DNA from 3 places in the Streptomyces sp. NPDC047982 genome. Region 3 is predicted to be linked to each of the others. Evidence: riboswitches for the same ligand, from Rfam matches in the RefSeq annotation. Region 3 holds a riboswitch; each other region holds the start of a gene.

What was found. Region 3 has a riboswitch for cyclic di-AMP ahead of ACGF2V_RS08055 (LysM peptidoglycan-binding domain-containing protein). Riboswitches for the same ligand answer to the same signal wherever they lie in the genome.
Region 1: another riboswitch for cyclic di-AMP. It lies ahead of ACGF2V_RS04285 (M23 family metallopeptidase); the one in region 3 lies ahead of ACGF2V_RS08055 (LysM peptidoglycan-binding domain-containing protein).
Region 2: another riboswitch for cyclic di-AMP. It lies ahead of ACGF2V_RS00055 (M23 family metallopeptidase); the one in region 3 lies ahead of ACGF2V_RS08055 (LysM peptidoglycan-binding domain-containing protein).

The regions. Positions count from the first base shown of each region.
Region 1 covers NZ_JBIDBS010000003.1:100,246-109,686, forward strand. The annotation lists gene ACGF2V_RS04265 (GTP-binding protein) at 1-556, shown strand, start outside; gene ACGF2V_RS04270 (DNA topoisomerase IV subunit A) at 594-3,044, opposite strand; gene ACGF2V_RS04275 (pitrilysin family protein) at 3,327-4,709, shown strand; gene ACGF2V_RS04280 (pitrilysin family protein) at 4,736-6,118, shown strand; cyclic di-AMP (ydaO/yuaA leader) riboswitch at 6,733-6,901, shown strand; gene ACGF2V_RS04285 (M23 family metallopeptidase) at 6,914-7,705, shown strand; gene ACGF2V_RS04290 (HPr family phosphocarrier protein) at 8,040-8,321, opposite strand; gene ACGF2V_RS04295 (GNAT family N-acetyltransferase) at 8,495-9,441, shown strand, end outside.
Region 2 covers NZ_JBIDBS010000001.1:17,851-27,291, reverse strand. The annotation lists gene ACGF2V_RS00085 (hypothetical protein) at 1-323, shown strand, start outside; gene ACGF2V_RS00080 (DEAD/DEAH box helicase) at 646-2,880, shown strand; tRNA gene ACGF2V_RS00075 (tRNA-Lys) at 3,658-3,730, shown strand; gene ACGF2V_RS00070 (SHOCT domain-containing protein) at 3,988-4,386, opposite strand; tRNA gene ACGF2V_RS00065 (tRNA-Met) at 4,524-4,597, shown strand; gene ACGF2V_RS00060 (PP2C family protein-serine/threonine phosphatase) at 4,833-6,005, shown strand; cyclic di-AMP (ydaO/yuaA leader) riboswitch at 6,319-6,470, shown strand; gene ACGF2V_RS00055 (M23 family metallopeptidase) at 6,686-7,720, shown strand; gene ACGF2V_RS00050 (aldo/keto reductase) at 7,830-8,774, shown strand; gene ACGF2V_RS00045 (PrsW family intramembrane metalloprotease) at 9,005-9,441, opposite strand, start outside.
Region 3 covers NZ_JBIDBS010000005.1:148,004-157,444, reverse strand. The annotation lists gene ACGF2V_RS08065 (heavy metal translocating P-type ATPase) at 1-1,749, shown strand, start outside; partial or broken gene ACGF2V_RS08060 (DUF305 domain-containing protein) at 1,780-2,055, shown strand; cyclic di-AMP (ydaO/yuaA leader) riboswitch at 2,358-2,543, shown strand; gene ACGF2V_RS08055 (LysM peptidoglycan-binding domain-containing protein) at 2,548-3,309, shown strand; gene ACGF2V_RS08050 (hypothetical protein) at 3,475-3,783, opposite strand; gene ACGF2V_RS08045 (hypothetical protein) at 4,056-4,697, shown strand; gene ACGF2V_RS08040 (SMI1/KNR4 family protein) at 4,789-5,556, shown strand; gene ACGF2V_RS08035 (Gfo/Idh/MocA family oxidoreductase) at 5,687-6,547, shown strand; gene ACGF2V_RS08030 (sterol desaturase family protein) at 7,658-8,596, shown strand; gene ACGF2V_RS08025 (non-ribosomal peptide synthetase/type I polyketide synthase) at 8,676-9,441, shown strand, end outside.

The DNA of each region.
Region 1 (9,441 bases), on a different contig from region 3:
GCTGCTCTTCGACCCGTCGCTGCGGCCGGACGGCGAGGAGAAGGCACGCCAGCTCACCTTCGAGGACCTGCTGCTGGCCGAGCGGGGCGAGAAGGAGGCCGCGGCCGGGCACGAGCATCATCTGCACGCCGCGTACGAGAGCGTGTCCTTCACCGCGGACGTGCCCATGGACCCGCGCAGGCTGATGGACTTCCTCGACTCCCGGCCGCAGGGGCTTTACCGGATCAAGGGATTCGTCGACTTCGGAGCGGGCGACCGCGCCAACAAGTACGTCCTGCACGCGGTCGGCCGGTTTCTGCGATTCGAGCCGCAGCCGTGGGCGCGCGACGAACCGCGCCTCACCCGGCTGGTGCTGATCGGCTCGGGCATCGAACCGGAAGCCCTGCACAAGGAGCTGACCGACTGCCGCGAGACCGACAGGCCGACCCCGGGCACGCTGATGCCCGACGCAGCCCCGGTTCCCGACGCGCCGGCCCCGGAGACGGCGCAGGACGCCGCACACGAGCGAAGCATGTGGGGCGTCCTGCGGTACGTGCGCCGGCCCGACGAGCAGTAGGTCCTGATCGTCGGACCGGCGCCAGCCGTGCGGCGGGCTACACCGGTCCCGCCATCGACGCGACCGGCGCGGCCAGCGGCGCACCCGAACCGTCGCGCCGCGGGTCGGGCGCCGGAAGTCCGGCGGGCGCGCCGTTCTTCTGCGCGGCCCTCGCGGGCGCGGCACCCGCCCAGGCGAAGACCAGGGCGTCCTCCCCCTTGAGGAACCGCTGACAGCGCACCCCGCCGGTGGCCCGGCCCTTGCGCGGGTACTGGTCGAACGGGGTGAGCTTGCACGTCAGCAGCGAGTCGTCCAGCATGCCCTGGGAACCCGCCACCGTGAACACCACCGCGTCCGACGCAGGATCCACGGCCGTGAACGAGATCACCGACGCGCCCGCCGCGAGCTTGACCCCCGCCATGCCACCGGCGGGCCTGCCCTGAGGCCGCACCTGCGCCGCCGGGTAGCGCAGCAACTGCGCGTCGGACGTGATGAAGACCAGGTCCTCCTCGCCCGTGCGCAGTTCGGCCGCGCCGACGATCCGGTCACCGTCCTTGAGGGCGATGACCTCCAGCTCGTCCTTGTTGGCCGGGTAGTCCGGCACCACCCTCTTGACGACGCCCTGCAGCGTGCCGAGCGCCAGACCGGGCGACGCCTCGTCCAGCGTGGTCAGGCAGACGACCTCCTCGTCGCTCTCCAGCGTGAGGAACTCCGAGATCATCGCCCCGCCCGACAGATTGGGCGCCGCGTGCGTGTCCGGAAGCTGTGGCAGATCGATGACCGCGAGCCGCAGCAGCCGTCCCGCCGACGTCACCACCCCGATGTCGCCCCGGGCGGTCGAGGGCACCGCGGACACGATCACGTCGTGCTTGGCGCGCTTGGCGTCCTCGGCGAAGACGATCGGATCGTCGCCGGCGGTACGCGCCAGCAGACCGGTCGACGACAACAGCACTCGGCACGGGTCGTCCGCGACCTCCAGCGGCACCGAGGCGACCTGCGTACCGGCCGACTCCAGCAGCACCGTGCGCCGCTCGGTGCCGAACTTCTTGGCGACCGCGGCCAGCTCCGACGAGACGAGCTTGCGCAGCGCGGCGTCCGACTCGAGGATCGTGGTCAGCTCGTCGATCTCCTTGTTGAGCCGGTCCCGCTCGCTCTCCAGCTCGATCCGGTCGAACTTGGTCAGCCGGCGCAGCGGGGTGTCCAGGATGTACTGCGTCTGGATCTCGCTCAGTGAGAAGCGCTCGATGAGCCGCTCCTTGGCCTGCGCCGAATTGTCGCTGGACCGGATGAGCCGGATGACCTCGTCGATGTCGAGCAGCGCGACGAGCAGCCCCTCGACCAGGTGGAGACGGTCGCGGCGCTTGCCGCGCCGGAACTCGCTGCGCCGACGCACCACGTCGAAACGGTGGTCGAGGTAGACCTCCAGCAGCTCCTTGAGGCCGAGCGTGAGCGGCTGCCCGTCGACCAGCGCCACGTTGTTGATCCCGAAGGAGTCCTCCATCGGGGTCAGCTTGTAGAGCTGCTCCAGCACCGCCTCGGGCACGAAGCCGTTCTTCACCTCGATGACCAGGCGCAGACCGTGCTCGCGGTCGGTCAGGTCCTTCACGTCCGCGATGCCCTGGAGCTTCTTCGCCGAGACCAGGTCCTTGATCTTGGCGATCACCTTCTCCGGGCCGACCGCGAAGGGCAGTTCGGTGACGACGAGGCCCTTGCGGCGCGGCGTCACGTTCTCCACGGACACCGTCGCACGGATCTTGAACGTCCCGCGCCCGCCGGCGTACGCGTCCTTGATGCCGCCCAGGCCCACGATCCGGCCGCCGGTCGGCAGGTCGGGACCGGGGATGAACCGCATCAGGGTCTCCAGGTCCGCGCCCGGATGCTTGATCAGGTGGCGGGCGGCGGCGACGACCTCGCCCAGGTTGTGCGGAGGCATGTTGGTCGCCATGCCGACCGCGATCCCGGACGCCCCGTTGACCAGGAGGTTCGGGTACGCGGCCGGGAGAACGGAGGGCTCCTGCTCCTGGCCGTCGTAGTTCGCCTGGAAGGCGACGGTGTCCTCGTCGATCGACTCCGTCATCAACGACGTGGCGTCGGCCATCCGGCACTCGGTGTACCGCATGGCGGCCGGCGGGTCGTCGTTGCCGAGCGAACCGAAGTTGCCGTGGCCGTCGACCAGGGGCAGACGCATGGAGAACGGCTGCGCCAGCCGGACCAGCGCGTCGTAGATCGACGCGTCGCCGTGCGGGTGCAGCTTGCCCATGACCTCGCCGACGACCCGCGCGCACTTCACGAAGCCGCGGTCGGGGCGCAGGCCCATCTCGTTCATCTGGTACACGATGCGGCGGTGCACCGGCTTCAGACCGTCACGGGCGTCGGGCAGGGCCCGTGAGTAGATCACCGAGTACGCGTACTCGAGGAAGGAGCCCTGCATTTCGTCGACGACGTCGATGTCGAGGATGTTCTCCTCGAAGTCGTCCGGCGGCGGGGTCTTCGTGCTGCGGCGGGCCATCGCTGCTGCGACTCCTTCACGGATTTTGTTCGGGCAACCTCAGGTTCTGACGCGGACCATTGTGGACCTCCGCACGGACAACGCCGACCTCGCCCCATCCCAACCGGCCTCCCCGCGGCCGCCAGGAAGGGCCCCGAAGCGGCGGCGGGGGCGCGTGCGCCGGGTGGTGCGCCCCTCTTTCACACGAACTTCCGCGGTACGGGAACTTCGCCAGGTGTCGGTGCGCTTGCTTACAGTGGCAGGTCTCGCAGGAAATCCAGTATCGCGATCGAAGGGACGTACATGCCCATGGGTCACACGGCCACAGCCCAGGCCGGTTCCGGCGGCTTGACAGCGACCGAGCACCGCCTGGCCAACGGCCTGCGCGTGGTGCTCTCCGAGGACCATCTGACCCCGGTCGCCGCGGTCTGCCTCTGGTACGACGTCGGATCGCGCCACGAGGTCGAGGGACGCACCGGTCTGGCTCACCTCTTCGAGCACCTGATGTTCCAGGGCTCCGGCCAGGTGAAGGGGAACGGACACTTCGAGCTGGTGCAGGGCGCCGGCGGTTCGCTCAACGGGACCACCAGCTTCGAGCGCACCAACTACTTCGAAACGATGCCCGCGCACCAGCTGGAGCTGGCCCTCTGGCTGGAGGCGGACCGCATGGGTTCGCTCCTCGCCGCGCTCGACGAGGAGTCGATGGAGAACCAGCGCGACGTCGTCAAGAACGAGCGCCGCCAGCGCTACGACAACGTCCCCTACGGCACGGCGTTCGAGCGGCTGACGGCGCACGCCTACCCCGAGGGGCACCCGTACCACCACACCCCGATCGGCTCGATGGCGGACCTGGACGCCGCGACGCTGGAGGACGCGCGCACGTTCTTCCGTACGTACTACGCGCCGAACAACGCGGTGCTGTCGGTCGTCGGCGACATCGACCCCGAGCAGACGCTCGCCTGGATCGAGAAGTACTTCGGCTCCATCCCCTCCCACGACGGAAAGCGGCCCCCGCGCGACGGCACGCTGCCCGACGTCATGGGCGAGCAGCTGCGCGAAGAGGTGCGCGAGGAGGTCCCGGCGCGGGCACTGATGGCCGCCTACCGGCTCCCGCACGACGGCACCCGCGAGTGCGACGCGGCGGACCTCGCGCTGACCGTGCTGGGCGGCGGGGAGTCGTCGCGGCTGCACAACCGCCTGGTCCGCCGCGACCGTACGGCCGTGGCGGCCGGATTCGGGCTGTTGCGGCTGGCGGGCGCCCCGTCGCTCGGCTGGCTGGACGTCAAGACCTCCGGCGGGGTCGAGGTGCCGCGGATCGAGGCGGCGGTCGACGAGGAGCTGGCCCGGTTCGCCGCCGAGGGCCCGACTCCAGAGGAAATGGAGCGCGCGCAGGCACAGTTGGAGCGCGAGTGGCTGGACCGGCTCGGTACGGTCGCGGGCCGCGCCGACGAACTCTGCCGGTTCGCCGTGCTGTTCGGCGACCCCCAGCTCGCCCTGACCGCCGTGCATCGGGTTCTCGACGTGACGGCGGAGGAGGTCCAGGCGGTCGCCCAGGCCCGGTTGCGTCCCGACAACAGGGCGGTACTGGTCTACGAACCGGTCGAACCGGCCGATTCCGCGGACGCCGCGGAGACGGACGGGAAGAACGCCGACGACACCGACGCGCACGAAGGAGCGGACCAGTGACCGACGCCGCCGCGACTGGAGTTTCGATGCAGTTCCACCCCCAGCCGGCCCCCGGCGTCGCCCGCCCGTGGGCCTTCCCCGCCCCGGAGCGCGGTTCGCTGCCCAACGGCCTCACGGTGTTGCGCTGCCACCGCCCCGGCCAGCAGGTGGTGGCGGTCGAGATCATCCTCGACGCCCCGCTGGACGCCGAGCCGGAGGGCCTGGACGGCGTGGCCACGATCATGGCGCGGGCCCTGTCCGAGGGCACCGACAAGCACACCGCCGAGGAGTTCGCCGCCGAGCTGGAGCGCTGTGGCGCCACGCTCGACGCGCACGCCGACCACCCCGGCGTGCGGGTCTCCCTGGAGGTCCCGGCCTCCCGGCTGACCAAGGCGCTCGGACTGGTCGCCGAGGCACTGCGGGCTCCCGCCTTCGCCGACAGCGAGATCGAACGGCTGGTGCGCAACCGGCTCGACGAGATCCCGCACGAGCAGGCCAACCCGGCGCGCCGCGCCGCCAAGCAGCTCTCCAAGGAGCTCTTTCCGGCCACGTCGCGGATGTCCCGGCCGCGTCAGGGCACCGAGGAGACGGTGGAGCGGATCGACGCGCAGGCGGTGCGCGCCTTCTTCGAGGCCCATGTCCGCCCGTCCGCGGCGACTGCCGTGGTCGTCGGCGACCTCACCGGGATCGACCTGGAGGCCCTGCTCGCCGACACGCTCGGCGACTGGTCGGGAGACACCGTCGAGCCGCGCCCCGCTCCGCCGATCACCGCCGACGACACCGGCCGCGTGGTCATCGTGGACCGCCCGGGCGCGGTGCAGACGCAGCTGCTGATCGGCCGGATCGGACCGGACCGGCACGACAGCGTGTGGCCTGCCCAGGTGCTCGGCACGTACTGCCTGGGCGGCACGCTCACCTCCCGGCTGGACCGGGTGCTGCGCGAGGAGAAGGGCTACACCTACGGTGTCCGCGCCTTCGCCCAGGTGCTGCGGTCGTCGGCCCCGGACTCGGCCACGGGCGCGACCGGTGCCGCCATGCTCGCGATCAGCGGATCGGTGGACACCGAGTCGACCGGACCGGCGCTGGAGGACCTGTGGACGGTCCTGCGGACGCTGGCGGCCGAGGGGCTCACCGACGAGGAGCGCGAGACCGCGGTGCAGAACCTCGTGGGTGTCGCGCCGCTGAAGTTCGAGACGGCGGCCTCCGTCGCGGGCACGCTCGCCGACCAGGTCGAGCAGCACCTCCCGGACGACTTCCAGGCCCACCTGTACACCCGGCTCGCCTCGACCGGCACGGTCGAGGCGACCGCGGCCGTGGTCAGCGCCTTCCCGGGCGACCGGCTGGTGACGATCCTCGTCGGCGACGCGTCCCGGATCGAGGAGCCGGTCCGGGCCCTGGGCATCGGCGAGGTGTCGGTGGTCGCCGGCTGAGCGGTACGCCGTCCCGGCCCCGGCCCGACCGCCCGGGCCGGGGCCGGGTGAGGGCGTGCGCGGGCACCCGCAACGGCGCACGAGGCCGCTCACCAGCCGTGAAGGTGACGACGCACCGGCCGACGGCCACCTGCGTTTCCCGTCCCGACCTCGGGTTCCCGGACTCCGACCGGTGTTCCGGGCCCCGACGCCCCGGGCCCGTCGGCCGGTCGGGCCCCGACGCCCGGGCCCGGACGTCCCGGCCCCGGCGTCCGGGCTTCGGCGCCCCGGGCCTGTCGGCCGACGCCGGGCGTCCGGCGCCCCGCTCCCGTACCGGGGCAGGTCCCCAAAGGACAGCCAGCGGATCCTGCCGGGGCCGCACGGAACGGGCCGACGCCGAACGGGAACGGCCTGACCGGGGCCGTCGGCCCCGGCGGCCGGGCGCGCGGGCGAGGAAGACCCCTGTGAGCGATGTCTCGCCGGGGTCTTCCCTTCGTGTCCGTCCCGGCGGCGAGGTTGCCCGTACGTCCTGTGGCATGCGCTACAAAACGGCTTGTCCGTTTGGTGAAGGAATGTGCTCGCGCTTAGCGTCGACCGGGCTGTCCGCCACTCGTATGTCGCGACCGCGACGCACCGGACAGCCATCGCCGAGTCCCGTCGGGCGTGAGCCCTGGGGAGCCGGGGACCCGAAGCAGTCCCTGGGGTGAATCGGAAGCCCGAGCCTCGGTGAGGCCGGGGCGCCCGTAGGAGACCTTCCTGCTCCGAACCCGTCAGCTAACCCGGTAGGCGAGAGGGAAGGAAAGGATCAGCCACTTCATGGCGTTCACCCGTGCCACCGGGAAGCACCGTGCCCCCGGCCGACCGACGCGCCGCAGCGCGATGATCGCCGGCGTCGCGGCGCTGGCCACCACCGGCGTCGTCGCAGGCGCCGCCTCCCCGGCCCTCGCCGCGGACACCAAGACACCCGCGGTCGGTGAGACCGGCCTGCACCAGGTCATCGCGATCCAGGACGCCATCGCCGACCGGGTCGAAGCCCAGGCCGACGCGCAGCAGCACCGGGCCGACCTCGTGGCCGAGGCGAAGGCGGCGGCTCAGCGGAAGGCCGCGGCCGAGAAGCGCGCCGAGGCCGAGGCGAAGCGCGCCGCCGAGGCGCGGGCCGAGAAGGCGCGTGCCGCCCGCGCCGCCGAGCGCACCCGCCTGGGTCTCTTCCAGCTCCCGGTCGCCGGTTCCTACGTCACCACCGGCTACAAGTCCAGCGGTTCGCTCTGGTCCTCCGGCAGCCACTCGGGCATCGACTTCCACGCGGCGTCCGGCAGCTCCGTCGTCGCCGTCGGTGCCGGTACGGTCGTCGAGGCGGGCTGGGGCGGCGCGTACGGCAACAACGTCGTGCTGCGCATGACGGACGGCACGTACACGCAGTACGGGCACCTCTCGTCGATCGGTGTCCGTGTCGGCCAGAGTGTCGGCGCGGGCCAGCAGATCGGTCTCTCCGGCTCGACCGGCAACTCCACCGGGCCGCACCTCCACTTCGAGGCCCGGACCACTCCCTTCTACGGATCCGACATGAACCCCGTCGCGTATCTGCGCGCCCACGGCGTCTCCGTCTGACCGACGGCCGGCCCCCGAACCGCACCTACGGCCCCGGCAGCACGGCGGGGAGGATCTTCGCCCGCCGGACGGCCGGTTCCACGACCCGTCGGCGCAGGCGTCCGGCAGCCTCGCGCCGATCGTGACGCCGACCCGGCTCCGGCTCGGGACGGAGAACGGGTCCGGTCCGCAGAAAGACCGACCGGAGAAGGGGGCGAGAGGGGAAGGGCCGGAAAAGGGCCGGGCCCGGCAGAGGTGCCCGGGCCGGAGAATGCAAAGAGCCGCGGTGCCGGTGGGCGGCATCGCGGCTCTGTGGCGGGACTCGGTCCCGCGGGCCCGGAACCCGGGACGGGGCTCAGACGGTCTCCGGGAGTTCGTCGAGACCCTCCGCCACCAGCTTCGCCAGGCGGTCGAGGGCGGCCTCGGCGTCGTCCGCCTCGGACGCGAGCACGATCTCCTCGCCGCCCTCCGCGCCGAGACCGAGCACCGCGAGCATGGATGCGGCGTTCACCGGGGTGCCGTCGGCCTTGGAGACCGTCACGGGGATGCCGGAAGCCGTGGCGGCACGGACGAATATGGAAGCGGGGCGGGCGTGCAGGCCCTCGGCCCAGCCGACGTTGACGCGGCGCTCAGCCATGGTTCTGCCCTTCATGAATCACTAGTTGTCTAGACCATTCTCTCATGCGGTGCGCGGTGCTCCGGCCGACCCGCGCCACACCCACGAGCGGTGCCGCAACGCCGTTCGGCCCCCCTCAGACTGCCCCGGCCCCGGGAGCTACGCGAGTGGTGGGCGAGCCGTAGTCTGTGCCCATGCAGTCCTCGCCGGAGCAGAGTCCGCATCACGCCTATCCCGACCACTGGGAAGCGGACGTGGTCCTCCGGGACGGAGGCACTGCGCGGATCAGGCCCATCACCACGGACGACGCCGAACGCCTGGTCAGTTTCTACGAGCAGGTCTCCGACGAGTCGAAGTACTACCGCTTCTTCGCCCCGTACCCCCGGCTGTCCGCCAAGGATGTGTACCACTTCACCCACCACGATTACGTCGACCGGGTGGGGCTCGCGGTCACGGTCGGCGGCGAGTTCATCGCGACCGTCCGCTACGACCGGATCGACGGACAGGGCAGGCCCGCCTCCGCGCCCGCGGACGAGGCCGAGGTCGCCTTCCTGGTCCAGGACGCGCACCAGGGCCGGGGCGTGGCGTCGGCGCTGCTGGAGCACATCGCCGCCGTGGCCCGCGAGCGCGGCATCCGCCGCTTCGCCGCCGAGGTGCTCCCCGCCAACACGAAAATGATCAAGGTGTTCCGGGACGCCGGCTACACCCAGCAGCGGAGTTTCGAGGAAGGCTCCGTCCACCTCACCCTGAACCTCGAACCGACGGCCGAGTCCCTCGCCGTCCAGCGCGGCCGTGAACAGCGGGCCGAGGCGCGCTCCGTGCAACGGCTGCTCGCCCCCGGATCCGTGGCCGTCATCGGCGTCGGCCGGGCGCCCGGTGGTGTCGGCCGCACGGTCCTGCGCAACGTCCTCGCAGCCGGTTTCACCGGCCGTACGTATGCCGTGAATCGTTCCTTCGCCGCCGACCAGGGCGCCATCGACGGCGTCCCCGCCCGCCGCTCGGTCGGCGAAATCGGCGAACCGGTGGACCTCGCGGTCGTCGCCGTCCCCGCCGAACGCGTACCGGAGGCGGTGGCCGACTGCGGCGAGCACGGCGTCCAGGGCCTCGTCGTCCTCTCCGCCGGATACGCCGAGTGGGGCGC
Region 2 (9,441 bases), on a different contig from region 3:
CCCGGCCCCGGGCGGAGCGGGGCGAGACGGCGGGCGCACCGGCCGGGCCGGGCGCCCCGGAACCGGAGCGGGGCGGCGGGCAGCCGGAGCCGGAGCCCTCGCGGCCGGGCTCCGAGGTGCCGCAGCGGCCCGAGACCTCGCCGTCACCGTCCGAGCCGCCCGCTCCCGAGCCGCCGGCCTCGCCGCAACCGGAGCCCTCGGAGCCGGCGCCGCAGTCGTCGGCCTCCTCGGCGGCCGAGCTCCGCGCCTACGCGATGAGCCTGCCGGGCGAGCCGACGGCGCTACGGACGCCGGAGGTCTCGCCGCAGGAGGAGCCGGTGTAGCTGGGCGTTCCCGAGCTGCGGACGTTCCGGAGGGGCCACGGTTCCGGCGGAAACGGGTGGGGGAGCGGGGCGGGGAAACGGGTGGGGAAACGGGCGGGAGGGAGGGAGACGCGGCGGGGCGGACGGGGGGCGGTTTGCGTGCTGTGGGGGTGAGTGCGTATGGTGGCAGATCGTTTGATCCCATTGCCCGGCGCCGAAACAGAAGCGCGCCGTGTGGCGCGTACTCTCCCTTGCCGTGGCTGGACCGCATTGAGGCGGTCGAAATTGCGAATTCACGGAGTTACGGGCGCGTGCCGAGACTCCGGAAGGTTTCGCATTTCGCATGTCAATTTCCAGTTCTGACCGCGTCGTCATGCCCGAGAGCATCGAGAATGTCGAGAACGACGAGTTCGTCGGCGCCGACGAGTTCGTCGAGAGCGGCGAAGGGCTCGTCGAGGACGCCGTCGACTCCCGCGCGCAGCGGGCCGACGACGACTCCGCCGACGAGGCCGGGCCGACCGTCACCTTCGCCGACCTGGGGCTGCCCGAGGGCATCGTCCGCAAGCTCGCGCAGAACGGTGTGACCACGCCCTTCCCGATCCAGGCCGCGACCATCCCGGACGCCCTGGCAGGCAAGGACATCCTTGGCCGCGGCCGTACCGGTTCCGGCAAGACCCTCTCCTTCGGTCTGCCGACGCTGGCCGCGCTGGCCGACGGGCACACGGAGAAGAAGAAGCCCCGCGCGGTCATCCTCACCCCCACCCGTGAGCTCGCGATGCAGGTCGCGGACGCGCTCCAGCCGTACGGCGACGTGCTCGGCCTGCGGATGAAGGTCGTCTGCGGCGGCACGTCGATGGGCAACCAGATCTACGCGCTGGAGCGCGGCGTCGACATCCTCGTCGCCACCCCGGGCCGGCTGCGCGACATCATCAACCGGGGCGCCTGCTCCCTGGAGAACGTCCAGGTCGCGGTCCTCGACGAGGCCGACCAGATGTCGGACCTGGGCTTCCTGCCCGAGGTCACCGAGTTGCTCGACCAGGTCCCGGCCGGCGGTCAGCGCATGCTCTTCTCCGCGACGATGGAGAACGAGATCGGCACCCTGGTCGAGCGCTACCTGGACAACCCGGTGAGCCACGAGGTCGACAGCGCCCAGGGCAATGTCACGACCATGACGCACCACGTCCTCGTCGTGAAGCCGAAGGACAAGGCGCCCGTCACCTCCGCCATCGCCGCCCGCAAGGGCCGCACCATCATCTTCGTCCGCACCCAGCTGGGCGCCGACCGCATCGCCGAGCAGCTCGTCGCGGCGGGCGTCAAGGCGGACGCCCTCCACGGCGGGATGACGCAGGGCGCCCGTACCCGCGTGCTCGCCGACTTCAAGGACGGCTATGTCAACGCGCTCGTCGCGACCGACGTCGCCGCCCGCGGCATCCACGTCGACGGCATTGACCTGGTGCTGAACGTGGACCCGGCCGGCGACCACAAGGACTACCTGCACCGTTCGGGCCGTACCGCCCGGGCCGGCAAGTCCGGTGTCGTCGTGTCGCTGGCACTGCCGCACCAGCGCCGCCAGATCTTCCGCCTGATGGAGGACGCGGGCGTCGAGGCATCGCGCCACATCGTGGGCGGCGCGGGCGCCTTCGACCCGGAGGTCGCCGAGATCACCGGCGCCCGTTCGCTGACCGAGGTCCAGGCGGACTCCGCGGCCAACGCCGCCAAGCAGGCCGAGCGCGAGGTCCTGGAGCTGACCAGGCAGCTCGAACGCGTCCAGCGCCGCGCCGGTGAGCTGCGCGAGGAGGCGGACCGCCTGGTCGCGCGGGCCGCGCGCGAGCGGGGCGAGGATCCCGAGGCAGCCGTCGCCGAGGCCGCCGCCGAGGCGGAGGCCGCGATCGAGGCCGCCGTCTCCGTGCCGGAGCAGCCCACGGCGCGGGACGACCGGCGCGACGAGCGCGGCAACTTCGAGCGCCGGGACAGCCGGGGCGGCGACCGCGGCGGGTACCGCGGGAGCCACGACCGGCGTGACGACCGTGGCGGTGACCGTGGTTTCCAGCGTCGTGACGACCGTTCGTCGGGTGGCTTCCGCCGTGACAACGACCGTCCGTCGTTCGGCCGCGACCGCCGCGACAACGACCGGCGTGACGACCGTGGCGGTGACCGTGGTTTCCAGCGTCGTGACGACCGTTCGTCGGGTGGCTTCCGCCGCGACAACGACCGTCCGTCGTTCGGCCGCGACCGCCGCGACAACGACCGTCCGTCGGGCGGCTACCGTTCCCACGACCGTCGCGACGACCGCGGTGGCCGCTCGTTCGAGCGTCGTGACAGCGACCGTCCTTCCTTCGACCGCCGGGACAACGACCGTCCGTCGTTCGGCCGCGACCGCCGGGACGACCGCCCCTCCGGTGGCTTCCGCTCGGGCGGCAGCGACCGTCCGTTCAACCGCGACCGTCGTGACGACCGCCCGTCGGGCGGCTTCCGCTCCGGCGGCGGCGATCGCCCGTACGGTCGGCGTGACGACCACCGCGGCGCCGGTTCCTTCGGCCGCCGCGACGACAAGCCGCGCTGGAAGCGCAACGGCTGAACGCGCTGAAACGCGTTGGATGGGTGAACGCGCTGAACGATGAGGCGGACCGCTGAAGGTCCGCCGCGTCGACCGGAGTTCTCCGCAAGGCGGGCCCGCTCTTCACGAGCGGGCCCGCCTTTCTTTTCGCTTCCCCACATGAGCAACGGCCTTCAGGATCCGGCGACTTGGGCAGGAGGAGGGGCGCTGCCAGGGGACGAGGGAGGGGGCTGGCATTTCAGGTATTCAGGGGGACCGGCCCTTTGGCCCGCCTGGCTTCTGCACGCAGGCGTCCTCGACGCTCCGCCGGGCGCGGGAGCGCCGCCCTGGCCGCACTCGTCGTGGCCGCGGCCGCCCTCGGCACGATGCCGACGGCCAGTGCCGGGGAAGCGCCGGCCCTCGTGCCGACGGACGGGAACGCGCCCGGATCTGGCTGACGGGGAACAGCTACCACTCCGACGCGGATGCCGCCGATGCCGCCGATGCCGCCGTGACGGGCAGCAGCACGGACTCATTCGGCTCGCGCACGAAGCTCGCCACGGGTCGGCAGGGGTACAAGGGCATCTCCTGACCGGCCCAGGCGGCCCAGGCGGCCCCGGCGGTCACGGGGCTCCGGGGCCCGGGCCCCGGAGCCCGCCGGAGCAGGGCGGGACGCGGACGTGCGGGACGGGATCACGAACGCACAGGCGCCGCCGTGGCCACGGTCCGCGCGTCGTGATCCCGCCACGACAGGCCCGGCAGCCGATACCCGATCGGCGGCGGCTCCGCGGCGGGCTATGCTCAGGGGTGGTTCGGCGAGGGCCGTTAGCTCAATTGGCAGAGCAGCGGACTTTTAATCCGTTGGTTGTGGGTTCGAGTCCCACACGGCCTACGTCTGGCGAGGAGGGGTGAAGCCCTCCGACCTGGTAAAACGCAGAGGCCCCCGTTTCGGCGGGGGCTTTTCGCATCCCTGAAGGCCGTTGGCTCGCCCGAGGCTCGTCCGAAGTGTCGGCGGAGTGTCCGGACGGCCGGCGTTCGACCTCGGCGCGGCGGGCTGCGCGGATTCCCTGCTCCCGGCTTTCCCGCTTCCCGGCCTTTGTGGCAGATCGGTCCCGGGTGGGGTGGGTGCCTCGGTAGGGGTGCCTCGGTTCAGGCCAGGAGTTTCGTCTTCGCCCGCTGGTACTCCTCGTCCGTGAGGGCGTTCCGGTCCCTCAACTCGGCGAGTTTCGCCAGGTCGTCCACGTGGCCGCCCTGTTTCGGCCCGCCCCCGGCGGCCTCGCGCACGTACGCCTTGAAGGCGGCCTCGCGTTCCCGCGCTTCCTTGAATTCCCGTCCGCCCATGGACCTGCCGCGCGCGATCACGTACACCAATACGCCGAGGTACGGCAGCAGCAGCGTCACGAGCAGCCAGCCGGCCTTGCCCCAGCCGCCCAGGTCGTCGCTGCGGAAGATGTCCGTGACGACCTTGAAGAGCAGGAAGAGCCACATGATCCAGAGGAAGAACCAGAGCATGGTCCAGAAGAGGTTGAGCAAGGGGTAGTCGTCCACGTTCGCTCCCTGGTCATCGCCGACCGTCGCGCCGGCCTACTGGCTTAAATCAGTCATATCACCGCATATTCAAGCGTGCTCGTCGTCCATGAGTGGTCACGAGCACGCCGGACATGGCGTAGAGTTGTGTTCACCGACGCGGGGTGGAGCAGCTCGGTAGCTCGCTGGGCTCATAACCCAGAGGTCGCAGGTTCAAATCCTGTCCCCGCTACTGAAGACCCGGGTCCGGAGCGTGCACAGCGCACCGGGCCCGGGGTTTTTGTGTCGAACCCCAGGTTTTCCGTGCCGTCGCCGGATGGCGCGAGGTGTGCCGGGCGGCGTGTGAGGTGTGCCACGCGCGTACCTCTGTCGGGTGATGCGGACTCGCCGCGCGGCTCTGCTCCGGTGAGCCTGGGTGCGGGGCTCGGTACCGTCCGCAGCCGTGCGTACCGGGCAGGAGACCACAGGTGTGGAAGCGGCTGAAGCGGCGCGGTGGACACGCCGGAGGTGGTGCCGGTGGTGTCGGTGTCAGGCGGTTCGTGCGCATGCTGCCGACCCTGATGATCGTCGGCGGGCTGGTGTTCGAACTGCTCACCCCGACGGTCTACACCGCCATTCCGCTGTTCGTGGCGGCGCCGCTGATCGCCGCGCCCTTCTTCTCATTGGCCAACACCGTGCGCACCGGCATCGCCGCGATGCTGGCCGTCTTCGCGCTCCGGCTGGCCACCGGCTCGCTGTCGGCGGCCGTGTCGCTGATCGAACTGCTCACGCTGGCGACCGTCTCGGTGCTCGCGGTGGTGATCTGCGAGGTCGTACGGCGGAGCAGTGAGCAACTGGCCTCCGCGCGGGTCATCGCGGAGCGGGCCATGCGGGCAGTGCTGCCGAAGCCGTCCGACCGGATCGGCGGGCTGCATGTGGCGGTCCGGTACGAGGCGGCGCAGGCCGACGAATTCGTCGGCGGCGACCTGTACGCCGTGACGGACACCCCGTACGGGGTGCGGCTGGTGGTCGGCGACGTGCGGGGGAAGGGGCTCGACGCCGTGGAGACGGTCGCCGTGGTCATCGGAGCGTTCCGGGAGGCGGCCGAGCAGGAACGCTCGCTGGAGGGCGTGGCACGTCGGCTGGAGCGGGCACTGGCGCGGGAGGGGGGAGCGCGCAGGGGCGGCCCCGATGCCACCGAGGGCTTCACCACAGCCGTACTGGCCGAGATCCCGGCCGGACTGTCCCGGGTCCGGATCGTCAACCGTGGCCACCCCGAGCCGATCCTGCTCTATCCGGACGGGGTGCTGGACGTGCTGGAGCCCTCGGTGCCCGCGCTGCCGCTCGGGATGGGCCTGGGCGCGTGGCCCGACCGGACGGACGAGTGGGATCTGCCGCCGGGGGCGACGCTGCTCCTCTACACCGACGGCCTCTCCGAGGCGCGGAACGAGGAAGGGGACTTCTACGATCCGGCGGCCCGGCTGCGCGGGCGGATCTTTCCCGACCCGGAGGAGCTGTTGTCCGCGCTGACCGACGACGTACGGCTGCACACGGGAGGGGAGTCGACCGACGACATGGCGCTGCTCGCGGTCGTGTGCCCCGCGGCGGGGCAGCCGGAGCGGCGCAGGCCCGTCCGGATCGTGGGGCCGGCCCCGGCGTGACGGGGGCCGGATCGGGGCCGGCCCGGGTGTGACGGGCGGGCCGGGGGCGTTCGAGCGGCCGGGCGCGCCCGTGCGGGCCGGGGTGCCACCGTACGTAATCGAAAGGCGTCGCTCCGCATAACGTTTGACGCAACGTCAGAAGCGGGGTATTGGCTGAGACTCGATCAGGTCGTCTGATTACGCCCCGAGATGTCCAGTAAAGTCCAGGCCAAAGACGTGAACGATCAGTGGGAGCGGCTTGGAATCAGGGCCCGGTGTCTATTAACGTTCGATAACGCAGCGCGGTCGTCCCAGCCGTCGTCAGAGGCGGCACCGTGCGCGAGCGCCGAATTCCGAAAGGGAACCGGGGAACCACCACCCTGGGGTGAATCGGGCATCTGGGTCTCGTGAGAGACGCAGGGTCCGTAGGAGACCTTCCTGCTCCGAACCCGTCAGCTAACCCGGTAGGCGAGAAGGAAGGAAAGGAGTGCGCCTCCGTGGCGTCCAACAAGCCTGCCCCCGAGGCCCCCAACCGGCTCGACCCCGCGTACGGTTCCGACTTCGGCCCCGGCTACGGCCCCGGGCAGGGCTCCGGCGTCGGTGTCGCTTACGGCTCCGACTACGCAACGGTCGGGATGACGACGGTGTCTGGTGCCGGTCGCGGTGCCGCCGAGCCCCTGGACCACGGAGCCGGACCGGACATGGCCGCCACCGCGACCCTGCCCGGCGGCGACTTCCGCATCGACGGCGACCGCGGTCCCGAGCGCGGCTGGGACGAGTGGAACCCCACCGAGGAGACCGTCCGCCCCGTACGCGGCAAGCACCGCGTCGCCAAGCAGCGCAACGGACTCGCCCGCAGTTCCGCGGTGCTCGGGGTCGGCGTCATCGCGGCGGTCGGCGCGGGCGGCATCGCCAGCGCGCAGGGCAAGCCGGCGGTGTCCATCTCCCTTCCCGACTCCGTCGCGGACAACCTGCCCGACGCCAAGTCCCTTCCCGGAGTGGGCGTCTTTCTCGCCGACGAGTCCGAGAACGACGGGGCCGGGGCCGTCACCGCCCCGCTCACCACCGCCGGCATCACCACCGCCGAGGCCGAGCAGGGCACGGCCGACGCGGGCGAGGCGCTCCGCGCCCGTATCCTCCAGCAGGCCGAGCAGCAGCAGGCCGCCGCCGACGCGGAGGCCAGGGAGGCCCAGGAGAACGCCGCGGCGGAGAAGGCCGCAGCCGAGGCCAAGAAGCAGCAGGACGCCGCCGAGGCCAAGGCCGCCGCCGAGAAGAAGAAGGCGCAGGAGAAGGCGAAGAAGAAGGCCGAGGCCCTGCGGCTGGCCAAGCTCGCCGCCAGCTACGCCCTCCCGACCACCTCGTACACGATCACCTCGACGTACGGCCAGGCCGGCTCGATGTGGTCCTCCGGCCACCACACCGGCCTCGACTTCGCGGCGCCGACGGGCACCCCGGTCAAGGCCGTGCACGGCGGCACCATCAAGTCGGCGGGCTGGTCCGGTTCGTACGGCTACCGCACGGTGCTGGAGCTGGAGGACGGTACGGAGGTGTGGTACTGCCACCAGTCCTCGATCGGCGTCGGAGCCGGTCAGAAGGTCTCCACCGGAGACACCATCGGTCGGGTCGGGGCGACCGGCAACGTGACGGGCCCGCACCTCCACCTGGAGATCCACACCGCCGACGGCACAGGTGTGGACCCGATGACCTGGCTGCGGAACAAGGGCCTCAACATCTGAGACACCTGGGACACCTGAGCCGCTCCGCGGGCGGAGAACGCTTCAGCAGCCGTCCGCCGACCGGCGGATACGCGGAAATACCACGTCGGCGGGACACGCTGATCCAGGTATGACTTCTCTCCGTAAGCTGGGCTCTTCCGATCTTCAGGTGTTCCCGCTCGCCCTCGGCGGCAATGTCTTCGGCTGGACGGCCGATGAGGCGCAGTCGTTCGCCGTGCTGGACGCCTACACGGCGGCGGGCGGCAACTTCATCGACACCGCCGACGCCTACTCCGCCTGGGTGCCGGGCAACGAGGGCGGCGAGTCGGAGGCCGTCATCGGCAAGTGGCTCGCGGCCCGTCCCGACCGGTCCGACGTCATCATCGCCACCAAGGTCGGTGCACACCCCTCGTACAAGGGGCTCGCCGCCGCCACCATCAAGGCGGCGGCGGACGAGTCGCTGCGCAGGCTCGGCAGGGACCACATCGACCTCTACTACACGCACTTCGACGACGAGACCGTTCCGGTCGAGGAGATCATCACCACCCTCGACGAGCTGGTGAAGGCCGGCAAGGTGCGGGAGATCGCCGCGTCCAACATCAGTCCCGGGCGGCTCCAGGCGGCCCTGGACTTCTCGGAGCGCGAGGGGCTGGCCCGCTACGTCGCCCTTCAGCCGCACTACAACCTCGTCTCCCGTGACACGTACGAGGGCGCGCTCCAGGACACGGCCCGCCGGGCCGGGCTCGCGGCCGTCCCGTACTACGCCCTGGCCTCCGGTTTCCTCACCGGCAAGTACCGCGCGGGGGCCCGGGTGAAGAGCGCGCGTGCGGCGAGCGCGGGGCAGTACCTGGAGTCGGAGCGGGGGCAGCAGGTCCTCGCCGCCCTCGACAGGGTCGCCCAGGCCCGTGGCGCGCAGATCGCGACCGTGGCACTGGCCTGGCTCGCGTCGCGGCCGACCGTCGTCGCGCCGATCGCCTCGGCCCGTACGGTCGAGCAGGTGCCCGCCCTGACGGCCGTCGCCGACCTCCGGCTGACCCAGGAGGAACTGGCCGACCTCACCGAGGCATCCGCCTGACGGAAGTCCCTGACGGACGCCACCGACAAGCCCGGCCGACCAGCGCGGCCCACAGCCCGACCCGCAGGCCCGGCTGGGAAGTCCGGTCGGCAGGCCCGGTCGGCAGGCCCGACCGGCAGCGCGGCCGGATTCGGCGGACCGTTCTCGGTTCCGGTCGTGCTTCGTTCGCCGCCGATCTTCCCGAACGCCCTTGGAGCGCCGTGCTACCGGGGGCGTTCGGGCGTCCGCGGCTACGGCGGCGGTAGCTGGTACGGGTTGTAGCCGCCGTACGCCTGGTGCGGTGGCGGGAACGCGGCCGGGGCCGACGTCGGCGGCCAGTACGCGGGCGGGCCGGGCGGGAACGGGTAGGGATGCAGGAGGCCCGCCGCCTGCGCCGCGTAGGTGAGGGCGGGGGCGGCCACGTCCCTGCGCTGCCAGAGGTGGTGCAGCAGCTCCAGCTCGCGTGCGGCGAAGTCGGGCCCCGCCGTCCCGAGGCGGGCCTGTCGGCGGAGCGAGGCCAGTGACATCGCGAACGACTCGTACTCGGCGACGGTGCGGGCGGCGGCCTTGCCTTGAGCCTTGGCCTGGGCCCGCGCCTTGCGGTGTGCCCTGGAGTGCGCCTTGTGGTGCGCCCAGTTCTGCGGCACGGCCTGAGCGGGGAGCGGTGCCTGGAACGGTGTCCGGGCGG
Region 3 (9,441 bases):
TGGGAGGGGCTGAAGGCGCTCAAGGACCGGACGCTGGACGTGGACCTGCTCATGGTGGTCGCCGCGCTCGGGGCGGCGGCGATCGGGCAGGTGCTGGACGGCGCCCTGCTGATCGTCATCTTCGCCACGTCCGGCGCCCTGGAGGCGTTGGCCACCGCACGGACCGCCGACTCGGTGCGCGGGCTGCTCGACCTCGCGCCCGCCACGGCGACCCGGCTGGGTGACGGCGACGCCGAGGAAGTGGTGCCGACCGAGCGGCTGAGGGTCGGGGACGTGATCCTGGTCCGCCCCGGGGAGCGTGTGGGCGCCGACGGCCGTGTCCTCGACGGGGCCGGCGAGGTGGACCAGGCCACCATCACCGGCGAGCCGCTGCCGGTGGCCAAGGAACCGGGGGACGAGGTCTTCGCCGGGACGCTGAACGGCACCGGGGCGCTGCGGGTCGTGGTGGAGCGGGATCCGTCCGATTCGGTGATCGCCCGGATCGTCGCCATGGTCGAGGAGGCGTCCGGGACCAAGGCCCCCACTCAGCTCTTCATCGAGAAGGTCGAACAGCGCTACTCGATCGGCATGGTGGCGGCCACCCTCGCCCTGTTCGCCGCGCCCCTCGCGTTCGGCGCGGCGCTGCAGCCGACCCTGCTCCGCGCCATGACCTTCATGATCGTGGCGTCACCGTGCGCCGTGGTCCTGGCCACCATGCCGCCGCTGCTGTCCGCGATCGCCAACGCCGGACGGCACGGGGTGCTGATCAAGTCCGCGGTCGTGATGGAGCGCCTCGGCCAGATCGACGCCGTGGCCTTCGACAAGACCGGCACTCTGACCGAGGGCACCCCGCGCGTCACCGACGTATGTCCGCTGGCCGGGACCGGCCTGACCGAGGACGCCCTCCTGCTTCTTGCCGCGGCGGCCGAGCACCCGAGTGAGCACCCCCTGGCGAGGGCCGTCGTCGACGCGGCCCGTGCCCGCGGACTCGTACCGCCGCCGGTGAGGGACTTCGCCTCCACGCCCGGCACCGGCGTCACCGCCACGGTGGACGGCCGTACCGTCGCCGTCGGCAGCCCCGGACGCGTGCTCGACGGGCATACCGGCCCTGCGGCGGCCGAAGCCGTCGCACGTCTTGAGGAGGACGGCCGCACCGTCGTGCTGGTCGCCCTCGACGGCGCCCCGGTCGGCGTCCTCGGTGTCGCCGACCGGCTGCGCGACGACGCCCGCGACACCGTCACCCGGCTCAGCGCGCTCACCGATGCCCCACCGGTGCTGGTCACCGGCGACAATCCGCGCGCCGCCGCACGCCTGGGCGCCGACGTCGGGATCCGGGACGTCCGGGCAGGGCTGCTGCCCGAGGACAAGGTGGGTGCGGTGAGGGAGATGGAGGGGGCCGGGCGCAAGGTCCTCGTGGTCGGGGACGGCGTCAACGACGCCCCCGCCCTGGCCGCGGCCCATACGGGCATCGCCATGGGCAGGGCGGGCTCCGACCTCGCCCTGGAGACCGCCGACGCGGTCGTCGTCCGCGACGAGCTCGCCGCCATCCCCACCGCCGTCGCCCTCTCCCGCCGCTGCCGACGCCTGGTGGTGCAGAACCTGACGATCGCCGGCGTCTTCATCACCGGCCTGGTCGTCTGGGACCTGGCCGGCACCCTCCCGCTGCCGCTCGGCGTCGCCGGGCACGAGGGCTCCACCGTCCTCGTCGGCCTCAACGGGCTCCGGCTGCTGCGCGAGGCCGCGTGGAGGCGGGCCCGGAACGACCGCTGAAGCCCGGGGCACCCGGGCGACGCGACGGTCGCGCAGCAGATGATCCCGCACCACCAGCAGGCCGTCGCGACGGTGGCGCCGGCCGACGGCGGCGCCGCCGATCCCGGGATCAAGGAACTGGCCGCGGCGATCCGCGACGCCCGGGACCTCGAGATCGGCCGTCCACCGGACGTTCCGCACCTTTTTCGTGCCCGGAGCACTCACGCGTGCCGCACTCACGCGTGCCGCACTCACGCGTGCCGCACTCACGCGTGCCGCGCCGGAGGCCGCTGGGGCTTCCGGAGCCTGCGACCGAGCGAGAAGTGAAATGTCCCTTTTGGATTGATTTGAAGTGAATTGCAATTTTGGCCGGTAAAGATACTTTCGGCAATCGTTGAGGCGTTTGGGTGTCAGGTGAAACGTCCCTTTTGTCGCCTCGTGGTGTGAGTCACGTAAAAACCTCCCGAAGGGCCGGTCCGTGGCTCGACCACCCTTGTCGCGCAAGGGGATTCGAGTTCGGGTTGTGAGCTGGATTACTGCGAATTCCATGAATTGATCATGCGAATCAATTGTGATCAAAAATGGGGGCTTGTTCCGTTCCGCTTTTCTCGCCTACGGTCACCATCAATCCGGACGGAACGCCGAATCCTGCCGCCGTCCGAGAAACCGACCCACTCGTGTACGGCAGGAGCGGGGGACCCAGGTAAGCCGCCGGTCCGGTATCCGGAACGGCTCGGGGTGAAGTCGCATTCCTTGCGGCCAGACATCTCCCGTCTGAACCCGACAGCTCACCTCGCAGGCGACGGAGAGGAATTCACCATGACCGCAACGGGCACGTACCGTCGCCGCTCGTCCACTTCCCGGACCCGTGGGCTCATCGCCGCGGCCACGGGCGGAGTCGCCCTGGTGCTTCCGCTGATCGGAGCGGGATTCGCCACGGCCGCTCCGGCTCAGGCCGCCACCACCGAAAAGGTCGCGGTGCCGACCGCCGTCACCACCGGAAGTACTTCCGCGCCGAAGGCGGCGACCGTCACGCATTCCGTCCTCTCGGGCGACACCCTTTCCAAGATCGCACAGAGCTATTCCCTCGAAGGCGGCTGGAAGAAGCTGTACGAGGACAACCGGGAGATCATCGGGAACAACCCCGCGCTGATTCTCCCCGGAATGAAGCTGGCCGTCGGTGCCAAGGCCGAGTCCAAGGCCACCACCGGCGCCTCCGGTGCCCCGTCCGCGACCGTCACCGCCGCGCCGGTCTCATACGCGGACAACCTGGACGGCTGGATCAGGGAATCGCTGGCCATCATGGCCAAGCACGGCATTCCCGGCAGCTACGACGGCATCCACCGCAACGTCATGCGTGAGTCCTCCGGCAACCCCCGGGCCATCAACAACTGGGACTCGAACGCCCTCGCCGGAACGCCGTCCAAGGGCCTGCTCCAGGTCATCGACCCGACGTTCCGCGCCTACCACGTGCCCGGCACCCCGTTCGACAGCTACGACCCGGTCGCCAACATCACCGCCGCGTGCAACTACGCCGCCGACAAGTACGGCTCCATCGACAACGTCTTCGGCGCCTACTGACCCATACCGGCACGCACCGGCCCGGGTCCGTGCCGGTCCGCAAGCCGCGGATGCGCCCCTCCGGAAGCCGCACGGCTCCCCGAGGGGCGCATCCCGTCGCGTCGTACCCGGGGCCCCATCGCCTTCCCCTGCCCCGCCCGCGGGCGGGGCGCACTTCGCTCGTGGTCACTCCAGGGCGCTGCCCGTCGGCCGTTCCCGCGGCGGCCTGGGAAGCGTCGCCGCCGCACCGTCCCGGACGGACCGCACCGCCGCCTCGTGAAGACGTCTGCTGTCCTCCTCGGAACAGCAGGGCACGGGGCTGCCCGACATGGTGAACCAGTCGATCGCACCCGTGTACTGCACGGTCACCTGGGCCGTGTCGTCGGCCCAGGTCGTATGAACGGTCAGGTCCCCGGTCAGGACGCCGGCCTCGTCCGTGAGCACGCCGCCGCGCCCCGAGAACACACCACGAGTGGTCCATGACGCCCAAGCCATGTACCCAGGCTGACACCCGGTCCGCGGATCCGCGACCCGCGGGACCGCGCGTGCCCTTGCCGCGCATGGCCGCTGCCGCGACGCCGGGCACCGTATGGCTGCTGGGCCCGCTCGGAGTCGCCGGACAAGCGGCCGGTACCCTCTGCCCGCCATCCCGCGCATCGGCACCTCGCTCACCGACCTCGTCGTCGCGCTGATGCCCTGCGCCTCGGTGGCGGTGGGCGCGATGCTCTTCGGCGAGCGGCCCGCGGCGCGCGGTGGTGGCTGCGGTCATGGCGTGCGCGGCGGCCGCCGGATACGCGGCACTCGGCGCGGCCGCGGGGGACGCGGGCGCGGGGACACGGACGGGCCGGGCCCGCTGCTGGTGGGCGCTTGCGACCACGGCCTTCGCGGTCTACGGCGTCCTGTACCGGCGACGGCTGCCGGGACTGCCACCGCTCGCCGTGCTTCCCGTCCTGCTCGCCGCCGTCACCTCACCGGGGCGCCGAGGGTCTGCGGTCGCGGCTGGCGGGGCGCACGGAACGAGGCGACGCCGTTCTTCGACGGCGGCGTACGGGGATGCGCCGCGCTGTCGCTGTGCCTGTTCGACGACGCGTACGCGGACGACACGTCCACCGCCCCCGCTGACCTCGCTGCCGGACGTGTCCGGTACCGAGGCGCTGCCCGTCGCCCAGGCCGCCCTGCGTCTGGCGTTCCCCGGACGAGCCCTGCCCGAGGAGACCCGGTTCGCGTCCCTCGACGGCCGTCGGCGACGGCTGGTCCGCGTCCTCGCGAAGTCGCCCGGGACCTGGCTGCTGGACGGCAGGCCCTTCGGCAACGTCGGCACGCTCGTGAGGAGTTACGGGCTGCCGGGCGACGTGGACGCGATGGCCGCGTACATGGCCGGCACCCCGTCGCCCCGCAGGACGCGGTGAAGCGCACGTGACGCATGCGTCCGCTGCCTCTCCCGCACTGCCGCGCCCCCCGTCGCACGGGTGCGACGGGGGGCCTGGCAGACTCCGCGTCGTGAGACCCGACCTGACCCGACTTCGGGACATGATCGACGGGGCGCCGGAACTCGGCCGCAGGCGGGCCGTCGCCGCACCGGAGGCGATGATCCGCCGGGCCGAGGCGCGCGTCGGCCCGCTCCCGCCGTCGTACCGGTGGTGGCTGGCGGAGTTCGGTCACGGCCGGGCCGGACGCGCGCAGATCGCGACCGTCGTACCGGTCGACTTCGCCGACGACGTGTACGAGTCCATCACCGCCGACTGGCGGCTGGACGGCACTCGGCTGTGCTTCGCCGTCGAGCCCGACTGGGGCGACAGCTACTGCTTCGCCCTCGACCGGTACGGCGAAGCGGGGGACGGGGAGCATCCGGTGGTGTGCCGCGACGGAGCGGACGGCGAAGAGTACCCCGTCGCGGAATCCTTCGCAGGTTTCCTGACCGTCCGGGAAGCGCTCTCGCGAGGACTCAGGGAGGGGCCCAACCCCACGGTCGCCCGCCTGTGGCGGTCGACCCCGGGCGTCCTGCTCGACAACGGCGTTCACATCTACGGACCGGACTGCCTCACGGAACGCAACGAGACCTTCGAGGTCGCCCGGTACGCGCCCCACTGGGTGCTGGTCGGCGACGACAGCGGTGGCTGCGGACTGTTCATGCGGCGTCACGGCCGGGACCGGACCCGCGTGCACCGCCTGGACCTCGGTGCGATCGACGAGCGCATCGAGACGAACGGCGACCTGATGACGGACGATCTGCTCGGCTGGCTGCGCGCGGGCGGCCCGTCGATCTGACAGGGACGATCCGGCGCGACCGTCGGCGTCGACGGGCCCTGCGGTCGGCGCGCGCGGTCGGCACATCACCGCCCGTGATCAGGGGAACCCCCGCCCGGTCGGCTCGACACCATGGAGGTAGCATCTCCCGATGCGCATCGGGATCGTCGGAACCGAGAACAGCCACGTCGACCAGATCATCGACCGCCTCAACATCCGCCGCGCGGGCGGCGACGCCCGCGTCGTCGCGCTGAGCGGCGGACACAGCCGACGCAACGAGACACTCGCCGCCACCGGCGGGACGACGAGGATCGTCGACGCCCCCACCGACCTGCTCGGGCTGGTGGACGCCGTCATCGTCGCGGACCGGCACGGCGCACACCACCGCGACCATGCGGTCCCCTTCCTCGCCGAGGGACTTCCGGTCTTCGTCGACAAGCCGCTGGCCTGCACCGTCGAGGACGCCCGGGCCATGATCGACACCGCGCTCGCCCACGACGCACCGCTCACCTCGTCCTCGGCCCTCCGCTGGATTCCCGACGCGGAGGCGCTGGTGGCCCGGTCCGCGCGCGGCGGACAGCCGCACGTGGTCGTCATGTCCGGCCCCGCCGACCCCGACGGCGACCACGGAGGGATCTTCTTCTACGGAATCCATCCGGTGGACCTCGCGCTCCGGCTCGCTCCCGGAGAGATCTCCGGCGTGCGCACGGACACCACCGACACCACCGTCACCGCCACGTTCACGGCGGGCGCCACCCGTGTCGTCGTGAACTTCGTCAAGCCCACCGGTACCCGCCAGATCCCGTTCCACGCAATGACGTTCACCCAGGACACCATGGTCGAGCAGACCCTCACCCTCGACGCGGACTACTGCGTGCCGGGTCTCGACGTGTTTCTCGGGATGGTCCGCACGGGCAGGCCGCCGATCGCCTACGCGGACCTGCTGCGCCCCATCCAGGTCCTGGAGTCCGTGGCCACCGCCCTGCACATGCCGCGGAACGCCTCCCGGTGAGGTGACGCGACGTCGTCGCGCCACCTCCCGCCGCCACGCCGCGGTGGCACGGTCGGGGAACGGGCTGCCGCCCGCCTTGACGTGCTCCAGCAGGGCCGCGATGCGCACGCGCTCCTCCTTCTCCTCGTTCGCGTCCACGAAACGTCGCGGCAGACGCGCGGCGAGCTCGTCGAGCAGCCTCAGCCTGGCGCTCTCGTAGTCCCCCGATGTTCGTGTCGTCGTACACGAACCCGGCGTCGAAGGCTCCCGCGACAAGGGTGTGTTCGGAGTTGCGGACCGGATCGGAGCAGAGCGTACCCACCACGCCGAGGATCCCGGCGGGGTGTTCGCCGACCACCAGCGACGCCTGCATGTCGGGTGCGAGGAGGTTGCCGTCGCTGTACACGGTCCGCGCGCGCAGCGTGCCACCGCCGACGACGTCCCCCGTCTCGTCGGCGCTCAGATGCGAACCGGGCTCGGTCGGCGCTTCGACCCCCGGCGTTTATGAGCCACCCGGGAACGCGATCGTGTCCGGTCCGCCGCCCTGCTCGTCCCAGTGGTCGAGGCGTTGCCCTGCATATGCCGCGGCGGGCCGGCGCGTCGTGGATTCCGAGGCCGAACCGCGGGGCCGCCTCGGTCTGTACGGATGAGAGCCCGGTCGGCGCACGGCTTTCCCGTTCCGGCGCGCCATGTCCCGGGATCCCTGTCGCACACAGGTCAGGGGGAGTGATTCACATTCCGCATCGAAAATATGAAAGCCCATAAATAATCTATATGATTAGTAACCCACTTGGAGGTGGGTCGAATTATTCCCATTCCGCCCTGCTGGTCCGGCTGGGTCATCGGAAAGTGGACGGGTGGCAGATCGCCCCGGGTATGCACGTCCCGCTGATACGCGGCCGGAATCCGACGGTTGGCGGCGTCGGGAGAGGAAAGAAAGAGGAGCGGGTTCACTCGGGGTCCCCGTCCTGCGTGCGGGGGTCGCGAAGCGGCCCGTATCGGCCCCGAACGTCCATGACTCATGTGTGAATACCGGCGCCCGTGCGCCGGTCTCGCGCGCCCGCAGGAAGTCGTCAGACCTCTTTCGCGGTCTGCGCATTTTCTGTGCCGTCTTTCATGAAGGTGCTGCGGATGAAAAATTGCGAACCCATGCCCGGTGGCGGTCCGGAACCGGGCGTCGGGGCGGAGGGGAAAGGTTCCCCCGCGTCCCGGGCGCGCGGTCTGCTCAGGGTGTCGGCGTACCCGATCCTGCTGGTCGCCGCAGCGTCCGTGGCGACAGCGGCGCTGCTGTTCGGCTGGGACCCGGACAGCGTGAGCCCGCTCTTCCTGCTCGGCACCGTCGCCTATCTCGCCGCCCTCGAAAGGCTGATTCCCTATCAGCGTTCCTGGCATCCGAATCCCAGCGAGTGGCGCTGGTACGGCGTCTATTTCCTGTTCACGATGGCGGCCAGCGGAATGGCCCAGTATCTGGTCACCACGACCGTCTCCGCGCTGACGCCCGAGGAGACCGCACTCGACCTCTGGGAAGAAATCCCCGCAGCGCTCCTGACGGGCTCTCTGGCGAGTTATCTCGTGCACCGGCTCGGTCACACCAACTCGATATTGTGGCGATTTCATGGTGTCCACCACGTGCCGGACAAGGTCAACGTCGCCAACAACGGTGTCAATCACATCCTGGACATCGTGATCGCCCAGGGATTTGTCCAGCTGGCTCTGGCACTGATCGGATTCTCGCGCGAATCCGTGCTCGTCGTGGGATTGTTCGTGGCCGCCCAGGGATATTTCGTTCACGCCAACATAGACGTACGCATCGGCCGGCTCAACCATGTGCTCGCCAGCCCCGAACAGCACCGCCTGCACCACAGCACCGACCTGTCCGAGGCGGGCCACTACGGCTCGGACCTGTCGATCTGGGACCACCTTTTCGACAGCTACACCTGGCGGCCCGGCCGGGAACCCGTCGCGGTCGGAATTGTCGACCCCGCGTCGTTCCCGCCGACAGGTGAGATCACCTCCACCCTTCTTCACCCCTGGCGCCGCGCGAAGAGAGCCGGGCCCGGCCCCGTGTGACCGTTCCTGATTCTTGTGATGACCCGGACAGCCCCCGACCCATGCCGTGCCCCGGCGCCACTACTTGAGGAGTACGACCTTGCCCGACGTGAACAGTGCCTCTGTGAGCGACAAAGTAGCGATCATCGGCATGGGCTGCCGACTGCCCGGCGGTGCGTCCGACCACCGCACTTACTGGCAGAACCTCATGGAGGGCAAGGACTGCATCACACCGACGCCGGCCGACCGCTACGACATCACGACGCTGGGTAGCAGGCACAAGGACAAGCCGGGACGCCTCGTCGGCGGCCGGGGCGGATACATCGACGGTTTCGACGAGTTCGACCCAGGGTTCTTCGGCATCAGCCCGCGCGAGGCCGACCACATGGACCCGCAGCAGCGCAAGCTGCTGGAGGTGGCCTGGGAGGCACTGGAGGACGGCGGCCAGCGGCCCGCCGAGCTCGCCGGGAGCAACACGGCGGTGTACGTCGGCGCGTTCACGCTCGACTACAAGATCCTCCAGTTCTCCGACCTGGGCTTCGGCTCACTGGCCGCCCACACCGCCACCGGCACCATGATGACGATGGTCTCGAACCGTCTCTCGTACTGCTTCGACTTCCGGGGCCCCAGCCTGTCGATCGACACCGCCTGCAGTTCCTCCCTGGTCGCGGTGCACCTCGCCTGCCGGAGCCTGCACCACCGCGAGACCGACCTCGCGCTGGCCGGCGGCGTACTGCTGCACATGGCGCCCCAGTACACCATCGCCGAGACGAAGGGCGGCTTCCTGTCGCCCGACGGGCGCTCGCGCACGTTCGACGCCGCCGCCGACGGCTACGTACGCGCGGAGGGCGTGGGCATGGTCGCCC